DNA from 3 places in the Shewanella sp. Scap07 genome. Region 2 is predicted to be linked to each of the others. Evidence: predicted binding sites of a transcription regulator. Region 2 holds the regulator's gene; each other region holds the start of a gene.

Region 1 (4,317 bases), 2.1 Mb from region 2:
AATAGTCACCGGGTAAGTCAAGTCCTTCAGAAAAGCTACCCGTTCCAAAGACTATGCTGACCTTATCAGCGTCTATTTTTTGTTTATGTTGCTGCAGGATCTCCTGTCGAGACAACTCACCTTGGATTAATATTTGGCTATCGACTTTAGGTCTGACAATGTCTGCTACTTTTTCCATTTGCCAATACGAGGCAAAGAGCACCAAAGTGGCTTGTTCGCCTTCTATGTGCATTAAGATCTGCTCGGCTAACTCATCGGTATAGCGATCGTCAGTTGGCTCAGTGCGCATTTTGGGGATAAACAAGGTGGCGTTTTGTTCAAAGTCAAAGGGAGAATCCATGGCTAAGTAGCGGCTACCATCATTAATAGATAGACCTACTTGGTGGGTAAAGTGATTAAAATTATTGAGTGCCCGTAAGGTTGCACTGCAAAGCACTACGCCAGCGGCTTTTTCCCACAACAGGTTTTCCAGCATAAAGCCAACTTCAATGGGTGATGCACTAAACAGGTAGTCCGATTGTTTGCCGGTTAGCTGTTCGACCCAGCGAGCCATAGGGGCACCTTTGCTGTTGTCTTCTTTGGCCATCATCTTCCACAGCTTGGTTAAGTTCTCTAGCCGTTGGAGCATAAAGCCGGTTTCACTTAATAGTTGCTCCGATTGATGCTTGGGGAGTTCACCGTCTTTAATCGCCTCATTGAGAAGCACTAACATTTTGTTAAATTGCTTCAGTGCCTGATTTGAGCTGGTGGCAAGGTTTTCTGCCGAGCGCAGTAACACTTCTGGCAATTTTCCGTGTTCGAAACGTATGCGGTTTTCTGGATTGTCGAAACGGCTTTGTTGGCTATCGCAGTACTGCGCGACCTGATTAAGCTGAGTGGTTAGATCACCAACATGGTCTTGCATGGCTTGTGATGGCGCAATGATATGGGTACTTTTAAGCTGGTTTTGCAACTTGGCACTGGTCTTATTAATTTTCTCCAGCCAGTCAATTGCACCGCGCAAAGTCGACTGTGCACTTGAGAAATCCCGTGCGACAATTGGTAAATGATGTGCTTCATCAATGATGTAGTAGAGATCTTCGGGCTCAGGCAGAATCACTCCGCCACCTAACTCTAAGTCGGCAAATAACAAGCTATGGTTAGCAATGAGTACATCCCAATTATCAATATCCTCTCGGGCCTTATGAAATGGGCATTGACGATGACTTGCTAGCTGGCGATGACAGCTGTGCTTATCACAGGCGATTTGTTGCCAAAGGTGATCGGCGATGGGTGTGGTTAATGTATCCCGTTCACCATTCCAGCGGCCTTCGTGAAAGTCTTTTTTCAGTTGCTGTAACTCTTCCACTTGACTCGTGTCAGGTTTCGTTTGCCACATGGCCATCTGGGTGCCGTCATCGCCACCAATAAGCATATCTAATTTGGCTAGACACACATATCGTTGTCTGCCTTTCACTAATCCAAAACTGAAGTCTAACCCCGAATGCTGCAGAAAAAATGGTAAATCTTTATTTAGCAGTTGTTCTTGCAATGCAACGGTAGCAGTGGCGATGCAGATTTTTTTCTTACTGGCTAAGCCAAGCGGAATAGAACCCAATATGTAAGCAAGAGATTTACCGATACCAGTGCCAGCTTCGACGACTATGATGCGTCGGTGTTTGTCGTATTCACCCGCGAGAGTTTTAGATATTTCTGCGACGATATAGTTTTGCTCTCGGCGTGAACGGAAATTCGGCAAGGCGCTGGCGATGTCTTTATATATGGTACGAATTTGAGTTTTAACGTTAGCCGTTAGCATTTAAGAATACAAAGCAGATAAATAGAGCTGTACATAATAACAGTGATTACTTAGCCTAAGAAGTGAAATCTCGGATTTGGCGATTTATTTACCCAATCGTTCATAATTGTTAGCCACACCACCTAGTAGGAATCGACTCATTTGAGTGACACATTAATTGCAACCGCCGCTGAAGTTGTTCAAGTTCAAGGTCGTATTCTTTCTCGACATATTGTGCAGCAGCCCAACGGCAGTAGTGATTTGCATTTCTATATCAATACCAAGGGTGGACCACTGCGCGCCGAATTAGCGAATGTGGATTTAGTGTGTTTTTGTCGTCAAGAGGAGGCTCATCAGGTTAGTCAATTACCCGGTTGCCATCACGTAAGCATCAAACCCGTGGCACTTAAGAGTTTTGCCTCGCAACCTGTTTGTGCCATTTATAGTAAGAATGCGGCGATGCATCGAGCGGTGATACGTGGTGCAACGGATATAGGAATAGAGTTATTTGAAAGTGATATTCGCGCAGAGCATCGTTTTTTAATTGAACGCTTTATTGCTTTAGACATCGAAATTGTCGGCGCAAGGTTAGCGCCAACGTCGGCTTTACCGAGATTACAGATTGAGCGAGCAAGGAAAACAGATATTACGCTTGCGATGAGCATCGTATCACTAGATTTTGAATGTGCGATGTCGGGTGAATTGTACAGCGTGGCACTTTTTGGCCAAGCAAGTAACGGTGATGAACTCAAACATATCATTATGGTGGATGCACAGCGTTCGATGGCGTTGGAAAAACCAGCTGACAACGGCCAGTATCAGCAACTACATGAACATGTTGAATTAGTGGATGACGAGCGCCAGTTAATTTTGGCTTTGCTGCGTTGGTTCCAAGCCCATGATCCTGATGTGATTATTGGCTGGGCTGTGGTCACTTTTGATCTAGCGCTACTTTATCGCCGAGCTCTCAAGTTAGATATCCCACTCACTTTGGGTCGCGGTGGTACAAGGTTAGGCTGGAAAGTGGCTGACAAGTTTAGACCGGAAACGTTAGTGTTACCCGGGCGAGTCGTACTTGATGGTATCGATTGGTTGAAAGCCGCTTTTTATCAGTTTGACAGTTTCTCGCTTGAGAATGTATCGCAGCAACTGTTAGGCGAGGGTAAAGCCATTCACAATGTCAGCGATCGTGCCGGCGAAATCAGCCATATGTTTGCCCACGATAAATGGTCGCTAGCTTACTACAATTTAACGGATTGTCGCTTGGTATGGGATATATTTAAAACCACCGACTTAATTGAGTTTGCATTAGAGCGCGCCCGAATGACAGGGCTAGAGTTTGGGCGGGTTGGGGCTTCCGTTGCTGCCTTTAACAACCTATACCTTCCCCATTTACATCGCTCCGGCTATGTGGCTCCCAGTGCACCTGCAAGTGATGGCATTGAAAGTCCGGGCGGTTATGTGATGGATTCCATCCCTGGTTTGTACCGCAATATTATTGTGCTGGACTTTAAAAGTCTCTATCCATCCATTATTCGAACTTTTTTGATTGACCCCAAAGGGTTGGTTGAAGGCCTAGGTTGCGATAACGATACCGCTGTTGAGGGATTCTTAGGTGCCAAATTTAGCCGCGAATCTCCGATTTTACCTGGATTAATCACCGAGCTTACCTATAAGCGAGAACAGGCAAAGCGTGACCACAATAGCCCTCTGTCCCAGGCGATAAAGATCATAATGAACTCGCTTTATGGTGTGCTGGGGTCAAGAGGTTGTGTGTTTCATGACGCAAAGTTAGCCAGCTCAATTACGCTTCGCGGCCATCAAATAATGCAGCAGACTAAAGCTTGGATTGAATCACTAGGCTATAAGGTTATATATGGCGATACAGATTCAACCTTTGTGTGGATTGAAGATGAAACCGATAAACGTAAGATTGCGCAATTAGCTAACGAGCTGGTCGAAGAAATCAATCGACGTTGGAGTTTAGTCCTTAACGATGATTTTCAATTGCCCAGTTTCTTGGAACTAGAGTTTGAGCAGCACTACGAGCAATTTCTAATGCCAACTTTGCGGGGCAGCGAGCTAGGCTCTAAGAAGCGTTATGTAGGTGCCTACCACGATGATAACGATGAGTTGCAGTTGACCTTTAAGGGGATGGAGCAGGTTAGGAGTGACTGGAGTCCGTTAGCTAAAGAAGTACAACTTGCACTTTATCAGCGCTTGTTTACTCAACAAGATCCCGTTGATTACCTGAAATCGGTTGCTAAAGCACTGGTCAATGGCGAGCTAGATAGCAAATTGGTTTTTAGCAAGCGCTTAAGGCGCAATGCAAAAGACTATACTGCAAAGGCAGTGCCCCATGTAAAAGCGGCGACTATCGCCAGCGAAGTCAGTGGTGATGATAGCTATTTGCGAAAAGGGGCAAAAATTACTTACGTGATGACGTTGAACGGTGCTGAACCTGTCGATTATCGGCGCACTGCATTGGACTATGAATATTACTTACAGAAACAAATACGCCCTATTGCTGATCCTGTGCT
Region 2 (4,317 bases):
TCGCCTAACGTCATTAGCTCATCCATTGTCAGGTCATCGAGTACAACTTCTGCGGTTTCGGTAACGACAGCTTCAACTTGTGTGGCAGCCTCAGGCAAAGTGGCTGGCAAGGTCACGGGAACCTCAGCATCACTGCTACTGGCGCCAGAGTCTGCGCCTCCACCGTTAACATCTGCTGCTTGAACACTATCGCCAGAGTTGTTGCCCCATGCGTTACGCTCGTAAGTCACTACGGCTGCAATTTCGGTTGCAGTTAGCTGCTTAGCAAATGCCTGCATAGCAGTGCCGGCTTTACCATGGAGTACGATATCGATATGTTCACCCACTGGGCCAACAATCAACGGACTGCCAATCAGTGATGGGAATACCCCAGGAAGACCCGCACCATTAGGCTGGTGGCAAGCTGCACAATTAGCTAGATAAACTTGCTCACCTTTAGCCATTAGCTCGTCCATGCTCAATGTGCTAGTTAACGCGGCTTGCGCAGCGGCTTCAGCATCGGCAGCGAGTTGCTTTTGCGCTACGATCCATGCGTCAAAATCTGCTTCCGATAACACCTCAACCACAATAGGCATGAAGCCATGGTCTTTGCCGCACAATTCAGCACATTGACCACGGTAAGTACCGGGTTCGTCGACCCGCGTCCATGCTTCATTGATAAAGCCTGGGTTAGCATCTTTCTTTACTGCAAATGCAGGTACCCACCATGAGTGAATAACATCATCGGATGTCATTAAGAAACGGACTTTTCTATTGGTGGGGATAACTAAAGGTTTGTCGACTTCAAGTAGGTAAGTTTCACTCTTTGTGGCGTCACCCTCAATTTGATCTCTAGGAGTTGAAAGCACACTGAAGAATTCAATGTCATGATCAAAGTAGCTGTAGTGCCATTTCCACTGTGAGCCCGTCACTTTAATGGTGATATCGGCATCACTAGTATCTTCCATTGCAATCAGTGTTTTAGTGGCAGGAATAGCCATTAAAATTAGGATAACGAAAGGAATCACTGTCCATGCGATTTCAACCTTGGTACTTTCATGAAAGTTGGCGGCGACGGCGCCTTTAGAGCGGCGGTGATTGATGATCGAGTAGATCATTACGCCGAACACGACCACACCGATAGCACAGCAGATATAAAGGATCGTCATATGTAGACTGAACACTTTATTACTGATGTCCGTTACCCCTTTTGTCATATTTAGGGGCATATCGGCGGCGAAAATGGGGGGCGTAAACAGCAACGCCAGCAAATAATACAACACTTGCTTCACTAGACTTCTCCTCTGTCAATTGCGAAGGCAACTACAAAGAAGAGCCACACAGTAAGTCTCTGCTCTATGCAAACTCTTCGGTTCCCAAAAAAGCAACGATGACTTCAAAGTGCGTTGGTGGTTTAGCGCGGTGTTGTTATTTGCCAGTTGGCTACCACTCTATGCACTTACGGCTGAATATATCAGTCCAATTTCTACTCTTTTCTCGCACGGAGCTCACTGCATAAGCCAAATTGACGAGAGGAAAAGTGACGACTAAATCGCTCGGATATAACAAATAATCGTTGTTATCTTGTTCTAACTTACTGCCTGTTGAATTTTTGATCAAGATCAAACTTTTAACTTTTATTAAAAAAAACAGCAACAAAAAAGCCTCCCGAAAGGAGGCTTAGATGGGAAAAACAGTCTTATACGGACTAATGAAACGCGCTAAATAACGAACCTTGATTAACGTGAACATCCGCTACTGAGGGTAGCTGAGCAGCAATGTGGTCACTGCCGCTTTCAATTACCACGCCTAAAGCTGTGGCACTTTTTGCAACTAATTCTAGGCGGCGATTGTCGCGGCTATCTAGCATAGGCGCCCAACATATTACTGCGCTAGAGGTGCCACTGGTTAGCGCTTTTTCCATTGCCCATAGCGTTTCTATCTCGTCTTTAGCATGTACCAACAAAATGCGATCCATGCGTACGCCAGCTTGAGCCAACATCTGTTTATAGCCAATATTGGGTGGACTAATTAATACAATCCACTGGCCTTGCTGACTGAGTCGTGCGAGTTCAGGTGTCAGGGTTTGCAGCTCTTGCACACCTTGAGTGTGGCTGGGCATACGTGACACCCCTTTACTGAGTTTGGCTTCATCTTGCCATAGCCCTGGGTGGCGTGGGCTGCTTCCAATCAAGTTGTTCATTGCCAGTCTCCATTTCTAATCACACCTACCGCCAAGCCTTCAATGGTCAGGGATTGGTAGTTTAAGTCGACTTCAATTGGGGCGTACTCTTCATTTTCTGCATGCAGAAATACCGTGCTACCGACTTTTTCGAAGCGTTTAACGGTGACATCGTCTTCTACTCTAGCAACCACGACTTGACCGTTACGGGCCTGAGCCATTTTATGAACCGCCAATAGATCGCCTTCTAAAATGCCGATGTTTTTCATACTGTCACCACGTACTCGCAGTAAGAAATCAGCGGCGGGTCTAAACATGGCTGGATCCACTTGATAGTGCTGCTCAACATGTTCTTGGGCGAGTATTGGCTCACCTGCGGCAACTTGACCAATCAAGGGTAAGCCAGATTCAGACTCATCATCTTCTTGGGTGAGGCGAATACCGCGAGACGTGCCAGGAATAATTTCAATACAGCCTTTTTTGGCTAGCGCTTTCAGATGCTCTTCGGCAGCATTGGCACTCTTAAAACCCAACCTTTTAGCAATTTCTGCACGGGTAGGTGGCATGCCAGTATCAGCAATATTATTTTTGATGAGATCTAATATCTCAGATTGTCTCGGGGTTAGCGGTCTCATATTTAAACCTGTTTTTCCATACAGTACCTGTCAGTATATACAGTATTGTAAGTAGTGCAAGTATTAACCAGTGATTAATTTTATCTATTGCAGCAGGGACTTGGCGATAGGCTGAATTGAACCGTTATCACTGTACGCTGTAATTGTGCTGGGCAGCTAGCAGTATTGTGGTCGGCAGATTAATAATGTGCATGGTTAATAGCGACCTGATGAGTTTTTCTGATATTCTATGGGGCTAACAACGAGACTCAAAAATAATAAACTCATGTCCAAACAAGACTCTATTTGGCGCAAATCACTGCGCTGGATTCAAAAAAAGTTAGTGCACACTATCGTTGTGCCTCATGATCCATTTGCCGATCTTAATTTAGACCCGAGTAGGCCGGTGGTTTATGTGATGAAAACTGAATCCGTCAGCGATATTGCCGCGCTGAGTGAAATTACCGCTAATTTTGGTTTGCCTAGCCCCTATGAACCGCTGCAGGTCGATGGTGAACAGACACCGCGAGTAGTCTGTCTTGAAGGCGCTAAGCCGCTTTTGGGCAAGCGTGCCAGCAACTCGCCTTATTTAAGCACTTTTATGCGCCTATTGGGCGCACATAAACGTCGGCCAGAGCTAGATGTTCAATTGGTGCCAGTAAGCTTGTATTGGGGCCGTACCCCTGGCAAAGAAGATGACACCATGCGTGCGGCAGTGTTGGAGCGTCAAAACCCCACCTGGCTGCGTAAATGTTTGATGATTCTGTTTCTTGGTCGCCACAACTTTGTGCAATTTTCTAATGCGCTGTCGCTACGCCATATGGCTGATGAGCATGGAACGGATAAACGCATCGCCCAAAAACTGTCGCGAGTGGCTCGGGTTCACTTCCATAGACAGCGTAAGGTGATGACGGGTCCTGTACTGCCTAACCGTCAAGCGTTGTTCCATGCGCTGCTTAAGTCTGAGTCGCTTAAAAAAGCCATCGTTGAAGAAGCCAATAATAAGAAGATCTCTGAAACAGAAGCACGCGCTAAAGCGATGGAGTACTTAGACGAGATTGCCGCTGATTACTCAGATAGTCTGGTGCGTATTGCTGAGCGTTTTCTTACTTGGTTGTGGAACAAGCTTTACAAAGGCATCAATATTAAAGGCGCCGAGCAGATCCGTCAGTTGCACCACGATGGCCATGAGATTATTTATGTGCCTTGTCATCGTAGCCACATGGATTATCTACTGCTGTCTTATATTCTCTATTATCAAGGCATGGTACCGCCGCATATCGCTGCCGGTATTAATTTGAATTTCTGGCCTGCGGGTCCCATGTTCCGCCGTGGCGGGGCGTTTTTTATCCGTCGTAGTTTCCGTGGTAACAAGCTTTATACCGCGGTATTTAGAGAGTATCTCGACCAATTGTTCACTAAAGGCTATTCGGTTGAATACTTTACCGAAGGTGGACGTTCGCGCACTGGTCGCTTGCTAGCGCCGAAAACCGGCATGATTGCGATGACGGTTAACAGTGTACTGCGCGGAGTAGAGCGTCC
Region 3 (4,317 bases), 130 kb from region 2:
AGCTATTGAATTGTTTGCCGAACCCTGCGATAACATCTGTTGGGGTCATGCAGAAGCATACACTTGGCGCGGCTTAGCTAAGCAGGAGTTAGGCGATAATGCTGGCGCAATTGCTGATTGGCAAAATGCTATCAACGTAGATTCAGGTTACGGCTGGGCTAACTTCCTGCTACAGCAAAACCAGTCATTAAGCGTTAAAAACTAACGGCTCAATTAGTCAAACTGGCCCGCTTGCGGGCCATGTGTCCCGTCAAATGGAATGGACAAATGATAAACAAAATCTCACAACAAGAAGATAAATTAGCTTGGGTATATTTAGTTAACCTGGCTTTTTACCTTATTCCGCTGTTTTTTGGAGACAAGCCAGTGTGGCAAATCACCCTGGCATTATTGGCACTCATTCCGTTTGTGTATGCCTACTTTTGGGCTTATCGCAGCAATAAGCACCACGCGTACAAACCCATTTTAGTGATGATTGCTCTGGGGATTGCCACCACGCCAATTAATACCGGTTCATTGTCGCTATTCACCTTTGCTGGCTTTTTTATTGGTTTTTTCTATCCATTAAACCGCGCATTACAGGCATTTATTGCTTTGGCAGCCAGTCTGTTTGCCCTCAGTTATTTTTTAGAAATCAGTCACTATTTTGCCATCTACGGTACCGGTTTAGTGGCAGGTATTGGTTTATTTGGGGTGGCCGAGCGTAAAAGAATTGAGGCCAAATGCAAACAACAGCAAAGCCAAGATGAGATCAGTCAGCTCGCCACTATGTTAGAGCGCGAACGTATCGCCCGAGATTTGCACGACATTATGGGCCACAGTTTATCGTCTATTTCACTCAAAGCCGAGTTAGCAGAAAAACTACTGGCCAAAGGCAACATTGCTCAGGCACAAACCCAGCTGCAAGAGCTCAATGGCATTGCTCGAGAGAGCTTATCGCAGGTGCGTGAAACGGTGTCAGGTTATAAACACCAAGGCCTGCAAGCCAGCGTCGCTAATTTATGCCAAACCCTACGTGATAAAGGTTTATCCGTCAGCCTAGTCGGCGATATCCCGCAACTTGAGGCAGAGGTTGAAACCCAGGTCATCTTGTCGGTCACCGAACTGTGTAACAACATTGTGCGCCACAGCAATGCTAGCCACTGCCAATTGCAGTTTAGCCAAGACGAAAGCCAACATTGTATTTGCATTGAAGATGACGGCGACAGCGTAGACATTACCGAAGGCAATGGCATTAAAGGCATTCGTGAACGTTTAAATAAACTGGGCGGTAGCTTACAGTATCGCAGTCAGCCCCATTGCCAATTTAGTCTTTATTTACCCATAGCAGGAGCCCATTAAGCATGCGCATTCTATTAGCCGAAGATCAGGCCATGGTACGGGGTGCACTCGCGGCACTGCTGAGTTTAGAAACCGACTACGACATTACTCAAGCTTGCGATGGCGACGAGGCCGTTGCGGCTTTGCAGCAACATAGCTTTGATCTGCTGTTGACCGACATAGAGATGCCTGGCCGCAGTGGCATTGAGTTAGCGCAGTGGTGCCAACAACACGCCCCCACGACCAAAGTAGTGGTGCTAACCACGTTTGGCCGCGCCGGCTACATTAAGCGTGCAATAGATTTAGGTGTTGGCGGCTTTTTACTTAAAGATGCGCCATCGGAATCTTTGATTAAAGCCATTGAACAAGTCATGCAAGGCAAACGGGTGATCGACCCCGAACTGGCCATCAGCGCCATGGGCGAGCAAGATCCGCTCAATGACAAAGAGCGTAAAGCACTGCGCTTAGCCAGCGAAGGCAAATCAACCGCAGAAATTGCTGGGCAGCTGTTTATCGCCGAAGGTACAGTACGTAACTACTTATCAGAAGCCATCTCAAAACTGCATGCCAGTAACCGTATTGATGCGGCACGTATTGCCAAACAGAAGGGGTGGCTGTAATACCAGTTAGTATAAGATGATTAATTCATTGAAGATTGCGTAAACTGATATCTCTGATAATATATGTATATATTTACAGTGTTAGCAGGTTTTAGCCGTTAAAACAGCTAAACTATCAAATGGGTATCGTAAGTGAGAAGACTCGATCTTATTGCTGTTACTGAGCTAAAAGGCGTAGCCAAGCGAATGGCTGAACGCTTAAATAAGCTCGGCATTAAAACAGTGCAAGATTTGCTATTCCATTTACCACTGCGCTATGAAGATCGCACCCAAATCTACCCTATCGCCAGTTTACACCCCGGCCATTACGGCACCATTGAAGCAGTCATTCAATCTAGCCAGATAATCCAAGGTCGCAAACGCATGCTAACGTGCACAGTACGCGACGACACCGGGGTGATCACGTTACGCTTTTTTAATTTTTCGTTGGCACAACGTAACGGCTTAGAAAATGGCGCCACTATCCGCGCCTATGGTGAAATACGCCGCGGTAAGCATCATGCTGAGATCATTCATCCTGAATATAAAGTGATTCAGCCAGGGGACGACCTTAACCTTAGCGACACACTGACTCCCATTTATCCAACTACCGAAGGCCTAAAACAAGCCAGCTGGATAAAGCTCACCGAACAAGCCTTAGCCATGCTTGAAGATGGCGGCTTGCAAGAGCTGCTGCCTGATAGCTTACAGCCAGGTAATTTATCCTTGCGGAAATCTTTGCAGATCTTGCACCGTCCACCTGCTGATGTTGCCCAGTTTGAACTAGAACAAGGTCACCATCCTGCCCAGCAACGGCTGATCCAAGAAGAACTATTGGCCCACAACCTCAGCATGTTAAAACTCAGACAAAGAGTGAACCATGATGCGGCAATCCCCATGGCTGCCAGTGGCCAGCTGCTCAACCCTTTTTTACGTGATCTGCCATTTAAACCCACCGCTGCTCAACAACGGGTGGTGGCAGAAATTGGTGACGATTTAGCCAAGCCACACCCAATGATGCGTTTAGTGCAAGGTGATGTTGGCTCCGGTAAAACCTTAGTGGCCGCATTGGCAGCGCTGCAAGCCATAGAAAGTGGTTATCAAGTGGCACTGATGGCTCCAACAGAGCTATTGGCCGAGCAGCATGCTAATAATTTTAGTGCCTGGTTTGAACCGTTAGGATTAAAAGTAGGCTGGTTAGCCGGTAAGCTCAAAGGCAAAGCCAGAACTCAGTCGCTAGCTGACATTAAATCCGGTGATGCCCATATCGTCGTCGGCACCCATGCGATATTTCAAGAGCAAGTTGAGTTCAACAAGCTCGCATTAATTATTATTGATGAGCAGCACCGCTTTGGGGTGCACCAACGCCTAGGGCTACGAGAAAAAGGCATTAATCAAGGGTTTCATCCACATCAATTGATCATGACGGCAACGCCGATACCACGGACCTTGGCCATGACCGCCTATGCCGATTTAGATACCTCGGTCATTGATGAGCTCCCGCCTGGGCGTACGCCGGTTACCACGGTGGCGATGTCAGATTTGCGCCGCAATGATGTGATCAACCGAGTCCGTGCAGCTGCCATCGACAATGGTCGTCAAGCTTATTGGGTGTGTACCTTGATTGAAGAGTCTGAAGTGCTTGAATGCCAAGCGGCAGAAGATACCGCAGAAGAGCTTAAATTGAGCCTGCCTGAGCTCAATATTGGCTTAGTACATGGACGTATGAAACCCGCTGAAAAGCAGCAAATCATGGCAGATTTTAAAGCGGGCAAACTGCATTTATTGGTCGCGACAACGGTCATTGAAGTGGGGGTTGATGTGCCCAATGCAAGCTTAATGATCATTGAAAACCCAGAGCGACTGGGACTTGCCCAGCTGCATCAGCTACGCGGCCGTGTCGGCCGTGGCAGTATCGATAGCCATTGTGTGCTGATGTATAAAGCGCCGTTATCTGCCACTGCGACCCAAAGATTAGGCGTGCTCCGCCAAAGCAACGATGGTTTTGTTATCGCCCAAAAGGATTTGGAAATTCGCGGCCCAGGTGAAGTGCTGGGGACGAAACAAACGGGCATTGCTGACATGAAAATAGCAGACTTAGTGCGAGACCAAGCACTGATCCCGCATGTGCAGAAACTAGCGCAACACGTGATGCAGCAAGCACCGCAAAGTGTTGATGCACTCATCAACCGCTGGTTAGGGCAGCGGGAGCAATTTGTACAAGCTTAAAGACAATGAATGTCACCATATTCAAGCATTGTTCAGCGCAGAGCACCTACACTCATTACAAGGATGCGATAGCCGGTGATGACACTTAGGCGCGATACAAATTAACCGACATTTAAGTTGGCTTTGTCGTGCTTAATGATTAAATATTCTTTATTTGCGCCAACGGCTA

What was found. Region 2 encodes LexA, which represses DNA repair genes until DNA is damaged. Its sites were predicted from a motif close to TACTGTATNNNNATACAGTA; they were not measured.
Region 1: the regulator LexA is predicted to act here: its motif matches at 1,824-1,843, upstream of dinG (ATP-dependent DNA helicase DinG).
Region 3: the regulator LexA is predicted to act here: its motif matches at 2,002-2,021, upstream of recG (ATP-dependent DNA helicase RecG).

The regions. Positions count from the first base shown of each region.
Region 1 is NZ_CP041329.1:1,765,415-1,769,731, forward strand. It holds gene dinG (ATP-dependent DNA helicase DinG) at 1-1,798, opposite strand, end outside; gene FLM48_RS07765 (DNA polymerase II) at 1,940-4,317, shown strand, end outside.
Region 2 is NZ_CP041329.1:4,802,692-4,807,008, reverse strand. It holds gene coxB (cytochrome c oxidase subunit II) at 1-1,271, opposite strand, end outside; gene FLM48_RS21195 (cell division inhibitor SulA) at 1,688-2,182, opposite strand; gene lexA (transcriptional repressor LexA) at 2,179-2,796, opposite strand; gene plsB (glycerol-3-phosphate 1-O-acyltransferase PlsB) at 3,062-4,317, shown strand, end outside.
Region 3 is NZ_CP041329.1:4,668,189-4,672,505, forward strand. It holds gene FLM48_RS20560 (M48 family metallopeptidase) at 1-205, shown strand, start outside; gene FLM48_RS20565 (sensor histidine kinase) at 268-1,341, shown strand; gene FLM48_RS20570 (response regulator transcription factor) at 1,344-1,940, shown strand; gene recG (ATP-dependent DNA helicase RecG) at 2,073-4,148, shown strand.